One region of the Endozoicomonas sp. ONNA1 genome, then DNA from elsewhere that is predicted to be linked to it. Evidence: predicted binding sites of a transcription regulator. Region 1 holds the regulator's gene; each other region holds the start of a gene.
What was found. Region 1 encodes PhoB, which activates phosphate uptake and scavenging genes when phosphate is short. Its sites were predicted from a motif close to TGTCATANNNNTGTCANA; they were not measured.

Region 1 (4,275 bases):
GTCTGATTGACCCAAAACTGTTTATCTATTGTACAATCGCCCCTATCAACTCATAAAATGTTATTAAATCTATTTGAATAGGTCATAAAAGCACATTAAATGCTTCCATCAATTTAAAGCTTCCTGTATAAATAGGCACTTTCATCGTTGAAAATCATTAATACCCCACCGATTTGGCCTGAATTGGGAGTTCCTTGAATGAACGTTTTTGAAGAAATTCATCACCGCCTGAGCAGTAAAGCACGGATCCGCTCTCTGTTTAAAGATGTTCATGTTGAAGATCTTGAGCGTATCATCTCCAGAATGCAGGACGTACTGCAGGAGAAAGTTGAAGCCCGCAATAAAATTGACGAAGAGCGTCAAGCCAAACTGAAAAGCATTGAAGCCGTTAAGCAAATCATGGCTGAGCGTGGCATTTCAATGGATGATCTGGACCACCTGGAAGTAGCGGCTCCAAAACGTCGTCGTAATGTCCAGAGATTTACTTTTGAATACCGGACTGAAGCGGGAGACACCGTTCAGTGGGATGGCTCTACCACAGGCCGTCTGCCACGTGACTTCCAGAGTTACCTGGACCGCACCGGCAAGAAGCGTCTGGACTGCGTGGTTGAAGAAGAATAAGTCGACCGTTTTCAGGATTTCAGACTCGCCTCCAGTCCGCTGTTTCTTGAATACAGACATCATTCAATAGTCAGGGTAACAGACTCTGAGAAACAAACCATTCGAATGACGAGACCATCAGAAGATTAATCGTTTTTTGGTGGTCTGCTAAAAAGCATAAAAGGAGCTACCACTCCTCTTATGCTTTTTTCATGAGTGTTCCAGCTCAAGGCATTTTGCCGGGAAATGGCAAACAAAACGGCTGCCTTTCCCCGGATGACTGCTGATAGTGAGTTTGCCTCCATGTCTTAGCATGACGTGCTTGACGATAGCCAACCCGAGTCCTGTTCCTCCGGTACTCTGGCTACGGCTTTTATCAATCCGGTAAAAACGTTCAGTCAACCTGGGAATATGCATGGGGTCAATACCGACACCGTTATCTTTCACCATCATATGTCCGCCTTCCTTATCCTGCCACCAGCGCAAATGTATCTTGCCACCTTGCGGTGTATAGCGCACAGCATTAAAGACCAGATTCGAGAAGGCACTGCGTAACTCACTGCTACTGCCAGCCAAAAAGACATCTTCAGGACAGTCCAGTGAAATCTGATGCTGGTTTTCGCCACTGAGTGCACACCCGTCTTCAACAATGCTGTTCAGCATGGTTTTAAGATGCACCCCGTTTTCATCTGCCTGAGCTTCGGCCGACTCCAGCTTGGACAGCAACAGCAGGTCTGCCACCAGATTCTGCATTCTCAGTGACTGTTCCTGCATCCTGTTTAGCGCTTTCTCCCAAACAGGAGGCAGGCCTGAATCGGGGCCCAGACTGTCCAGCATGGTTTCAAGGTACCCGGACACAACTGTCAGCGGTGTTCTCAATTCATGAGAAACATTAGCAACAAAGTCTTTTCTCATGACCTCCAGCTGATTCAAACGCGTGACATCTCTCACGGTCATCAGACGATTGCCTTTGCCATACACCGTTATATTAAATTGCAGTTGATAATCCGGATTGACAGGAGAGGGAATCTCAAGAGCTTTTTGATAACCACCCTGCTCAAAGTAGTCAGCAAACCTTGGATCACGCAACAGGTTGGTAATCAATTGCCCTTTATCGTCAGGCGTCTTCAGACCCATCAAGCTTTCAGCAGCAGGATTCCACCATTCCAGGTTACTCTGATTATCGATCATCACAACACCGTCATTAAGCGCAGCAGTTGATTCCTGAACGCGCTCAATCACTCCGGCCAGCTTTTGCCGGGAGCGACTGTGCTGTTTCTGTAATCGATAGATACCATCAAAAATTTCACCCCAGAACCCTTTACTCTCAGGGGGTTCTTTGCTCCTGGCCTTGGGATCATTCAGCCAGACCAGTAGTTTGAAAAGTTGGCGGAAGCTCCAGACAAAATAACCTCCCATCACCACACAGAGCCCTAAAAAAGGTTCTCCAATTAGCCAGCCCAGGGAAAACCCAACAACCAAGTAAGCAACCATACGGCTCAGCAAACGGGTTTTTGAAATTGTTGTCATATTACTCCCGACCAGGGGCCTGACCAACGAGCATAGAAAGTTTACACCCTGGTTGAGAAACGATATCCGGTACCACGAACAGTTTGCACAAAAGCTTCGTAATTATCACCCAACGCTTTTCGCAAACGTCGTATGTGTACATCTACGGTTCGCTCTTCAACATAAACATTGCCACCCCAGACCTGATCCAACAACTGCCCACGGGTATAGGCGCGCTCCTGGTGCGTCAGGAAAAACTGCAGCAAACGGTACTCGGTAGGTCCTATTTCAGCAGGCGAGCCATCAATGGAGACCCTGTGGCTGACCGGGTCCAGTTCCAACCCGTTGATGACAATGGGAGACTGATTATCAAACCCACCTGTACGGCGAAGAACTGCTTTTAAACGAGCAGCCAATTCACGGGGAGAAAAAGGCTTTGTGATATAGTCATCGGCTCCGGTCTCGAGTCCCTGGATTTTGTGGTCTTCTTCACCTTTGGCCGTCAACATGACGATGGGGATTTCAGAAGTCAGCTCGTTGCGCTTTAGACGACGAGCCAGTTCTATGCCGGAGACATCGGGCAACATCCAGTCCAGCAGGATCAAATCTGGTTTGTTATCCACGATCAGAGAGTGCGCTTCTTTCGCATCAGCTGCCTCAAGACAATCATACCCTGCCATTTCCAGAGCAACAGTCACCATTTCGCGAATCGGTGCTTCGTCATCTACGATCAGAATGGTCTTTCCTGGCATTAATCTCTACCTGTTATCTGTCGATTCGATTTCGGCGGTGACTTTCTGGCATCTGTCAGCAGCAGCTCGTTGGGTCTTTACCGGAAGGGTAATGTCTTTTTGATCGCTCAGAGCTGTTTTGATCGCTCAGAGCTGCTTCTCATTACTTTGATCAACCGCACTATACACCGGACATTACACCTTTGAAATGTTACAGACAGATGACACACCCCAGACTGCCACCAGACTCTGAAAACAAAAATATTGCTTAAGAGCTCGCAGGACATGGTTTTTAGCCATTTATGCCGGTACATACCACTAGGATTTCAAACCGCATTGCATATCAAAGATAGCTCACCACAAACCCGACAAAGACAATGGCTCCAGCCCAGTGGTTGTTAAGAAATGCCTTAAAGCAGGCCTCACGCTCACGACGACGAGTTAACCATTGCTGATAAACGAAAAGGGCTGCAACAGCGATCAGTGAGAGAAAGTACAGAACGCCCAACTCCAGCTGATGGCCTACCATGGCGAGAGTTAGCAGAGTAAGCACTTGCAGGCTACCTACGATCAGGTTATCCATCTCACCAAACAGAATAGCAGTGGACTTGATGCCTACTTTCAGATCATCGTCTCGATCCACCATGGCGTATTGAGTATCGTAAGCCACCGTCCAGAAAAGATTGGCCAGAAACATCAGCCAGACGATGTTTCCCAGGGCTCCGCTCTGAGCCGCAAAAGCCATGGGTATCGACCAACCAAAAGCAGCCCCCAGAACCACCTGAGGCAGATGAGTATGTCTTTTTGCGAAAGGGTAAGCCGATGCCAGCAATAGCCCGGCAAAAGAAAGCTGGATGGTAAGAGCATTCGTAAAGAGGACGAGAATAAAAGCCAGAAGCACCATGCCGACAAAATACATCAGTGCTTCTTTTTCCTGAATTTTACCCGTCACCAGTGGTCGATTACGTGTTCGTTCAACATGACCGTCCACTTTCCTGTCAGCAAAGTCGTTAATGACACAACCCGCACTGCGCATCAAAACAACGCCGATCGAAAAAATCACCAGATTCGCCAGACTCGGCACACCTTCTGCTGCAACCCAGAGCGCCCAAAGTGTAGGCCAGAGCAACAGATAAATACCAATGGGCCGATTGAGCCTGGCCAGCTGTAAAAAGTCTTTTAAACGGGGGAATCGCTGCAGAACCACTTCGGTCCCTGCTGATACCACCATGGGTTTCCTGAAATGCATCATAGTGTTTGGCTGTTTATCGGTACTTTTCTTGTCATCGCTGAGGTTTCTGCCGCTCACGGCCTTGAATTATATCGCCAGTTTATCAGGTTAGGGCCGATTCTCACTCCTCTGTCTTTTCAGGCAGATCTGGCAAAAAGATTTCACAAACAGAAATAGACTTTTCGTGCAAATAAAATAACGACC
Region 2 (4,275 bases), on a different contig from region 1:
TTGCCGGTAGCCATCAGTACAATCATCGTTTCGCCCACGGCACGGCCCATACCAATCATCACGGCAGAGAATATGCCCGGGCTGGCGGTCAACAATACAACACGCACCAATGTCTGCCAGGGCGTCGCACCCAGTGCCAGAGATCCATAGCTCAGATGTTTGGGAACGCTGAAAATGGCATCCTCTGCGATAGAGAAGATGGTGGGAATCACTGCAAACCCCATAGCCAGTCCTACGACCAGAGCATTACGTTGATCGTAAGGAATATCCAGCTCAGACGTCAGCCAGGTTCTCAGGTCGCCATTAAAGAGGGCGGCTTCAATGGTTCCATTAAGATTCATGGCAATGGCACCACTGATCAGCACAACAGGGATCAGCAAGGCCGCTTGCCAACCTTCCGGAATAGCGTGACGAATTCGACCGGGCATCGAGTCCCAGGCAAAAGCAAAGAGCAAAATGCCTATCGGAACAATCAGCAAGAGCGCAAATATTCCCGCCAGACTGTTTTCGATCAGGGGCGCCAGCCAGAGACCGGCCAGAAAACCCAGAATGACCGTGGGCAGCGCTTCCATCAATTCAATCACAGGCTTTACTTTACGGCGCATGGCAGGTGCCATGAAATAAGCCGTATAGACGGCTCCGGCTATTGCCAGAGGTGTGGCCAGTAACATGGCGTAAAAGGCGGCCTTGAGAGTGCCGAAGGCCAAAGGGGTCAGGCTCAGCTTTGGCTCAAAGTCATTATTCGATGCGGATGACTGCCAGATGTATTCTGGCTTCTCATAGCCTTCATACCAGACTTTACCCCAGAGAGCCGACATGGATACTTCCGGATGCTCATTGTCAACATGCCAGAATTCGGTAGAGCCATTGCTACTCACCAGCATATAGTTGCTTCGGGGGGCAATAACCAGTTGCTCAACAGGGCCGTTGGTCAACTTCTCAGTCAACAGGGTTCTGTTGGCTGTGGTGTAAAAAATGCCAACATTGCCCTTATCATCCGCTGCCAGAAACCCCTTTCGGCGATGCTCAGGCACTATCTGTGTAATAGGTTCACCGGCCAGCTCGAACTCACGAACTCTTTGCAAGTGCCACTGGTTTTGTTCGTCTCTGACCATGAACCACTGGCTGACCGTGCCAGTTTCGTCGCCTATCAGCAGAGAAACTCCACCCAGCAGGAACGTCATGGTCGTTACTCTGGCGGAGTCGGTAGTCAGATCAGTTTCTGAAACGACGTGAGGTTCATTAATGTTGCTGATATCGATCAATGTCAGGCCGTCGGCACCAGACTGAACGAAAAGCCAATGCTGATCCGGAGCAATCAGGACATCGTGAATAGGCCCATTCACTGCAGGCAGGGTGATCGTTTCTTCTTCCAGCGTGACTTCTTCCGTCAGGAAGTCTTCTTCCTTGGTAAAAGCGGTCATATAGAGGCGCTTGTCACCATAACCGGTGAGCAACAGTTGAGTTTCACTGTCACTGATACTCAGGTGTGAAACAGCCTGGTTAGCCGCTACCAGATCAATCGCTTCTTCACCGTATGGGTAGGTGACCTTGGGTGTGATCAAACGCTTGTCATCAGGCCAGGTAATTTGGTAAGCATGCTTGAAAATAATGACCTGACCGTTGCTGAGACCGGCTGCCAGCAGGTTGTTGTCGGATGGTGCACTCGTAATTGTGGTAACTGAGGTTCCGGCAGGAAGGGGCAGGGAATAGCGATATTTCTGCTCTCCGGTTTGGGTGGATGCAAAAGTCAGGGCCCCGTCGGCAGTGATGGAGAACGCCAGTTCAGCCTGTTCTTCCATGCTCTGATAGAGCGGGCGCTGCTCCCCGGTAATCGTCTGTGTCCAGGTACTGGTGGGTTCAATTTCTGCACTTTTGAACAAGGGCGCTACTTCATAAAGGAGGTAGATAAAGATCAGAAGGATGGCGGCAATAACACCAAGACCACCTACCGCTACACCCCAGCGGGTCAGGTAATCTTTGAAAAAGCGAAGTGACTGATGACGTTTATGAGCCGGGGTGTTGTAATCGACACCAGGGCTGTCTTCTATTGTTGGTTGATACATGGCACTGGTCGCAGAGATTATTGAGCGTACCTTAAAAGGTCTGTGTTACAGAAATATGACAAAATTGAAAAAAATGAGAGCCAAACTGCAGCTCTCAGTATCTCAAAACGGTATCCCCGTCAGTGTCGATAAACAGTCGTGACCGAATGAACTGTCTGAAAAGCGCTGCAGCCAACTTACACTCTATTTCGATACTTATAGTACATCCACTTTTACTGGTCTTTGCTTTTTGGTTTTTCCTGAAAGAAGGCGAGCTGCGCAGTGAGTGCTGATGGGATTGCTAACTTTTGAGCAAGCGCCCACGTACTATGAGCTACACTGAGGCTCCGACTGAAGAAAAGCGAAAATTTGTGTGCAACTTAAAACTGTTTTCCTTCGTATGTACACTCTTGCTCTCTACGGCCATCAGTGGACTTGCTGCTGCCAACTCTCGGGGACGTACGCTCATCGTTGCAAGTGGGACATATGATCAAGAGGGATGTCTGGTACCCGAATTTGTCTGCTTTTTTCCTGAAGGCTCTCTGCCCTCGCTTGAAGAAACCCTGTTCGTCACCAACGCTTATTATATTGGCAGGGTGCCAATGGCTGAAGGTTCATGTAGCTGTTATTTCCTGAATGGCGATCTCGACATTCCCTCAATGGAAGAAGGAAACTTCTTGTGTATCGACCCCGAATTGCAGGCAGATGGAACCGCCAATGGCGAGGGTGATGGGGTTACAGATAGCTATGAAGCAGCGCAGGCAGGAACGCAATGGTTCTATATATCCTCACCGGTCTGGTCAATTGATGATGGCACGGGTTCATTTGTCCAGCAGCTTGGCTCCCTCCTGTCATCTTTGTGGCAGTGGCTGATGTCTTCAGATAATTTTTATGAGAAAAGAGAGAAAAATAGCACGAGCTCCGCACTGCCAGAATCGCCCTCATCAGCACCTGAACGCGCCTTGCGATTATCAGGAAGTGGATTTCCACCCGACCCACCAACACCTCCTCCATTTATACCCGGCATTCCTGGCAAGGGATTGCTTAATATGCCCGACTGGCAGTTTGACTACCTGTTGGCTCTGGCCGGGATCAGCCAGCGGGCAAAACAGTGGTTTCATAATGGATATCTCACCACTTCCAATGCATCCCGACAATTCGTCAGCGACACAGATTTATCTGCGGCTTTAACAGGGATTTCCCAGAAGAAGGCATTCAATAAGTCTTTATTCAGCCAGGTACCGCTGGATGCCTCGGAACTACTTGCTCAACTATCAGGGAAAGGTTTGCCGGGTTTTGGGCAGGTGCATCAGTCAGAAACAGTTATGTTGTATCCCGTATTTATGCTGCCTCAATCTGATTCGAATGACTTTGAAGAAGCGCAGGAGGTTGAATATGCTGGAAAAACTTGCAGCGTATGCCTGCTTAATTTTGAACAATCTGACGACGTGGTGAAAACATCATGTATGCATCTGTTCCATATGGACTGCATGAGACCGCGGCTAACAACAGAAGCTAATGGGCAAATAAATCCTTACTGCCCAATCTGTCGGCATGATCTGAGTGCTCTGAGTCGCTTTCTGATCCGGAAAGAGATCCTGAAAGAGGCCCTGAAAGAAATGCAAGAGGTGACTCACCTTCTGAAGGACATGCTGTTAGGTAGAGGGACCTGGCCTGAAAATGACAGGCATGTCTATGAAAGGTTGATTCGTGCAGGAGGCAGCAATGATCCGGACATTGCTGAGCAGATACAGGCACTTTGGCCATTAGTTAATTTTTACTCTGTGCGGCATCTGGTGTCGCAAGTGCAGGCAGGGAGAGCAACCTGGCCTGAAAATGATGGGCATATCTTTTTAGAATTGAGAATGGCAGAAGGTGTCAATGATCCGGACATTGCTGAGCAGGCGCGGGCACTTTTGCCGTCAGTTAGTTTGTACTCCTTGCATCATCTGATGTCACACATTGAGGCAGGGAGAAAGCCCTGGCCTGACGATGACCGTGTTATCGCTCTAAGATTGAGAACGGCACAAGGTAGCAATGATCCGGCCATTGTTGAGCAGTCACGGGCACTTAAGCCGACAATCTGTTTGCACTTCGTGCAGCATCTGGTGTCACAAATGCAGGCTGGAACAGGGGTCTGGCCTGAAGATGACCATAGTGTTTTCGTAATGCTGAATATTGCGATACTTGGTACTGATGCAACCACTATTGAGGCATGGAGGGTATTAAA
Region 3 (4,275 bases), on a different contig from region 1:
CGGCCATGGAAATACCAATAGCCACTTCACCCATGGCAGCCTGAACGCAGGGCTTGGAGCCTGAGTGAGTGTATTGGGCCATGTTGTTGTTGAGCTTATCCATATAGGCCCAGCCCTTGTCTTGGCCCATGCTTTGTAGCCAGGCGGAAACCTGCATATAGCCAGTACCGGAAGAGGCCGGATTAGGCATGGCAATCTGACCCTGATAGACCGGATCAAGCAGGTCTTGCCAGGATTGAGGTTTGGGCAGATTTTTGGCTTTGGCTACTGCTTCGTTGTAGCAAATCACGTTGAAGTAAGCCTGATTGCCAAACCAGGCTTTGGCGGCTTCAGGATCAACCAGCTGTGCCTTGATTTCATCCAGACCTTTAGGCGTGTATGTGTCCAGCACGCCTGCATCCTTCAGCAGTGCCATGCTGGAACCGGCCAGACCCCATACGACGTCTGCCCTGCTGTTATTTTTTTCTGCCAGCAGTTTAGCCGTCATGATGCCGGTAGAGTCCCGTACCCATTTGATGCTGACATCCGGGTTTTCCTGCTCAAAGGCTTTTTTGTAGCGATTCAGAAGGTCAGTCTCAAAAGCAGTATAAACCGTCAACTCCACAGGAGATGCGGCAAAAGATGAGGCGCTGAAAATCGAAGTGACTGCAAGGGTCAGGGCTGTCAGATGCTTTTTCATGGGTCTCTCCAGTCAGACAATCATTTTATTCTGGTCAATACCAGAAGGGATGACAGAATTCTACGAGAAGGAGGTGACTAAAATATTACAGATCTTTTGCGTCTCTGTGACATTTTTAATTGGAGAGGCGAGACTATGGAGTCACCCAGCCGGGGATAGCAGGTGGGTGACGAGCGTTTAAATGTGTTTGAGAATCTCGGTTAAGCTATCGAGCACTAGCGTTGGCGCGGCTCTTGCCAGTTGCTCCCGGCTCTGGGCTCCGGTGGTCACACCAACGGTGATACCACAGTGGGCATTTTTTCCTTCCTCAATATCAATGGCAGAATCACCCGCTTTAAGCACTTGTGAACTGTCGTGAACGCCGGTTTTCTCCATGGCCAGTTCAATCATGTCGGGTGCAGGTCTGCCGTTTGTAACATCATCCGCTGTAACCAGAGCATCGAATTCGACTCCGGGCATCCAGTTCATCTTTTTCAGCAGGCCTGTTGCTACCTGATGGCTATAGCCGGTATTAAGTGCAACCCTGATGCCTCTTGCCCGCAGCTCCTTCAAAAGCTCGGGCACGCCGTCGAATGAGGTCACTGCCAGTTCCGCATAAGCTTGTGTCAGTTGTTTTTTAAAGGACTGGAAGATTTTTTCCGAGTCCGAGTGGTCGAAGCCTTTGGACGACAGAGTATCTTTTATGGCCTGATGTTTTTCTTTGCCTGCACCGTGCTCAAGGACTTCATCCAGGGTGAAGTCGTAGCCAGCGTCGACAAGACTCTTATGAACCGTTTTGTAAACGACGTTGTCCTCATTGACCGTGGTACCGGCCATATCAAAAACGGCGAGTTGAATTTTGCTCATTGTGACCTCTTTTCAGTGGTTAGATCTGGAAATTAAAAGTTTATGAACGCTCATTAATAGATTGCTCGTGCCGTGGACACCAGATGGTATTTGTAGCTCTCAAGCCATAGGGTTTATAGTGGTGTTGGCTGCAATAACCACTGCATCCTGTCGCCAATACTCGAAGTCACAGTCAATCAATAGATTCGACTGATCGTAGTTTGTACGCTCAACCAGTAAGCCAGAACTGCCAGTGGTGACCTTGAGATGAGAAGAAGCCTCGGCATTCAGACCGACAGGATACAACCTGAAGCTGACACGGGCATAACGTCGGTTGTAATGTTCCTGATAGATATCAGACAGTGATCGGGACAGGTCGTGCTGAAGCAGATCCGGGAAGTAGGCAGGGTTCATGTAATTTTCTACATACAGGACATTCCGCCCATCCACTGAACGAAGGCGTTGCAGTCGATACACCGGGGTCAGAGCTGGAATCTGAAGCAGCTTCTGAACTCTGGTGGGGGCTGGCACCAAATCGGCATGGAGCATCCGGGTACCAGGCACTCTGCCCTGATGTGTGACGATGGTGTGAAAGTTAGCATTCACTGTGGGGTCGTAGGTCACTCTTTCTGGTGAAACAAACCAGCCTCTGCGATCTTCGCGATAGACCAGTCCGTCGGCTTCAAGTGATGACAATGACTCTCTGAGTGTAATGCGGGTGGTGCTGAATTTTTCACTCAGCAGTCGCTCCGAGGGCAGCTTGCTTCCAGGTTTCAATGCACCACTTTCAATCTGCTCATGCAGGGCTGTACGGATGATTTGATACTGATTTTTTCCCTGTCCCATAAATACTGTTCTCTCAGGGTCAATGGATTCTCAACTGGTATATACCATACTAAGCCGTATTTATGACAATTAAATGATCGCTGTTATGACAATTAAATATTCGTTTCACTGAGGTCTGGGTCTTCTTTATCCGGGGTTTTCAGACTGGAATGTGAAGTTTTTGTGAAGAATGTCCATTGGCTATTTACAGAAAAAAGTGACCCCGTCATGATTTTATGCAAATTGGTATATACCAGAAGATTGAAGTTTATGTTTCTACAGGTGTCTCATGAAAGCCATGCCTACAAAAGAAGTGTCAACTGTGAAAGAAAAGAGTCTGGAAAACCCCTATCTTCTGCTGACTCCCGGGCCTCTCTCTACCTCGGCCAGTGTTCGTGAAGCGATGCTGCGAGACTGGTGCACCTGGGATGATGATTACAACCTTGGCGTGGTGGAAGAGATCCGCAGTCAACTGATAAAGCTGGCCTCGGGTACTGAGGATTATACTGCCGTCCTCATGCAGGGCAGTGGCACTGCTTCGGTAGAAGCAACGATCGGGTCAGTGATCTCTGATGAAGGCAAGCTACTGGTTATTAATAACGGGGCTTACGGTGCCCGCATCGCCGAGATTGCCGAGTATCTCAAGATTCCTCATAGCGTTCTGAATTGTGGCGAGATCAGTCCTCCGACACCTGAAAAAATCGAACAGATACTGTTTGAAGATAAAGCCATCACCCATGTCGCCATTGTTCATTGTGAAACCACAACAGGCATGTTGAATCCTATTGAAGTCATAGCACCTGTGGTGAAGAAACATGAATGCATTCTGATTGTGGATGCCATGAGCAGTTTTGGCGGTGTCCCGATTGATCTTGCCGGGCTGGGCATTGATTTTCTGATCAGCTCTGCCAACAAGTGTATTCAGGGTGTTCCCGGTTTTGGCTTTGTCATAGCCCGTCGCACTCTTTTATCCCAATGCAAAGGGCTGGCCCGCTCCCTGTCTCTGGATCTCTATGATCAGTGGCAGTGCATGGAAAAAAATCATGGCAAGTGGCGCTTTACTTCTCCCACTCACACCGTGAGGGCTTTTCATCAAGCTCTGGCTGAGCTGAATGAAGAGGGCGGGATTGCTGCCCGTCACAAGCGTTACTCCACCAATCAGCGTTTGCTCGTCCAGGGTATGAATGAACTGGGCTTCAGATGCCTGTTAGACAATAAGCTACACTCTCCGTTTATTACTTCTTTTTACTCTCCAGAGCATCCCGATTATGAATTCCTCCGCTTTTATGAGCAGCTGAAAGGGAAAGGTTTTGTCATTTATCCCGGTAAAGTGTCTGATGCCGACTGTTTTAGAATCGGCAACATCGGGGAAGTCTATCCAGAAGACATCAGTCAATTAATTAAAGCGGTTTCAGAAAGCATGTACTGGCAGGGGCATTGATGTCGCTGAGGTGTCAACAAGTTCTCTGAACCAGAGGGTAAAATGCTGAAGCAGTACGACCTGGAAAATCAGGCCGTACTGACCTTCAGGGCCACTTTTTACATAGCTCGACACCATCAAGTTTCTTGAAGATGATGGACCTGCTCTAAAACCGGGAGGCTAACCTGACTCACGATCCAGCTTTCTGTAATGCACTGCTTCAGCAAGATGTTTTTGTTGAATATCTTTTTCCTTATCGATATCGGCCAGAGTTCTGGCCACTCTCAATATTCGGTGTACGGCTCTGGCCGAGTAACCCAATTTGTCACAAAGTCGGGTCATGAAATTCTGTTCTTTTTTATTCAGCGAACAGTATTCATTCATCTCACTGGCAGACAGCCGTGCGTTGGGTTTCCCCTGCCTGCATTGCTGGATAGATCTTGCCTCAATCACCTGCTGACGGATTTTTTCAGTTGAGAGGTTTTCATCTTCGGACCGGCTTTCAAAAAGTCGCTCCGTTTTCTGA

Region 2: the regulator PhoB is predicted to act here: its motif matches at 2,110-2,127, upstream of KDK19_RS12970 (ABC transporter permease subunit).
Region 3: the regulator PhoB is predicted to act here: its motif matches at 2,412-2,429, upstream of phnW (2-aminoethylphosphonate--pyruvate transaminase).

Annotation. Positions count from the first base shown of each region.
Region 1 is NZ_JAHHPN010000290.1:6,026-10,300, forward strand. Features, by position in the region: gene KDK19_RS06890 (H-NS histone family protein) at 199-621, shown strand; gene phoR (phosphate regulon sensor histidine kinase PhoR) at 811-2,130, opposite strand; gene phoB (phosphate regulon transcriptional regulator PhoB) at 2,172-2,861, opposite strand; gene ubiA (4-hydroxybenzoate octaprenyltransferase) at 3,184-4,071, opposite strand; gene KDK19_RS06910 (chorismate lyase) at 4,193-4,275, opposite strand, start outside.
Region 2 is NZ_JAHHPN010000567.1:15,129-19,403, reverse strand. Features, by position in the region: gene KDK19_RS12970 (ABC transporter permease subunit) at 1-2,066, opposite strand, end outside; gene KDK19_RS12965 (RING finger domain-containing protein) at 2,417-4,275, shown strand, end outside.
Region 3 is NZ_JAHHPN010000348.1:19,744-24,018, forward strand. Features, by position in the region: gene KDK19_RS07930 (putative 2-aminoethylphosphonate ABC transporter substrate-binding protein) at 1-679, opposite strand, end outside; gene KDK19_RS07935 (phosphonatase-like hydrolase) at 857-1,525, opposite strand; gene phnR (phosphonate utilization transcriptional regulator PhnR) at 1,625-2,350, opposite strand; gene phnW (2-aminoethylphosphonate--pyruvate transaminase) at 2,619-3,770, shown strand; gene KDK19_RS07950 (YifB family Mg chelatase-like AAA ATPase) at 3,930-4,275, opposite strand, start outside.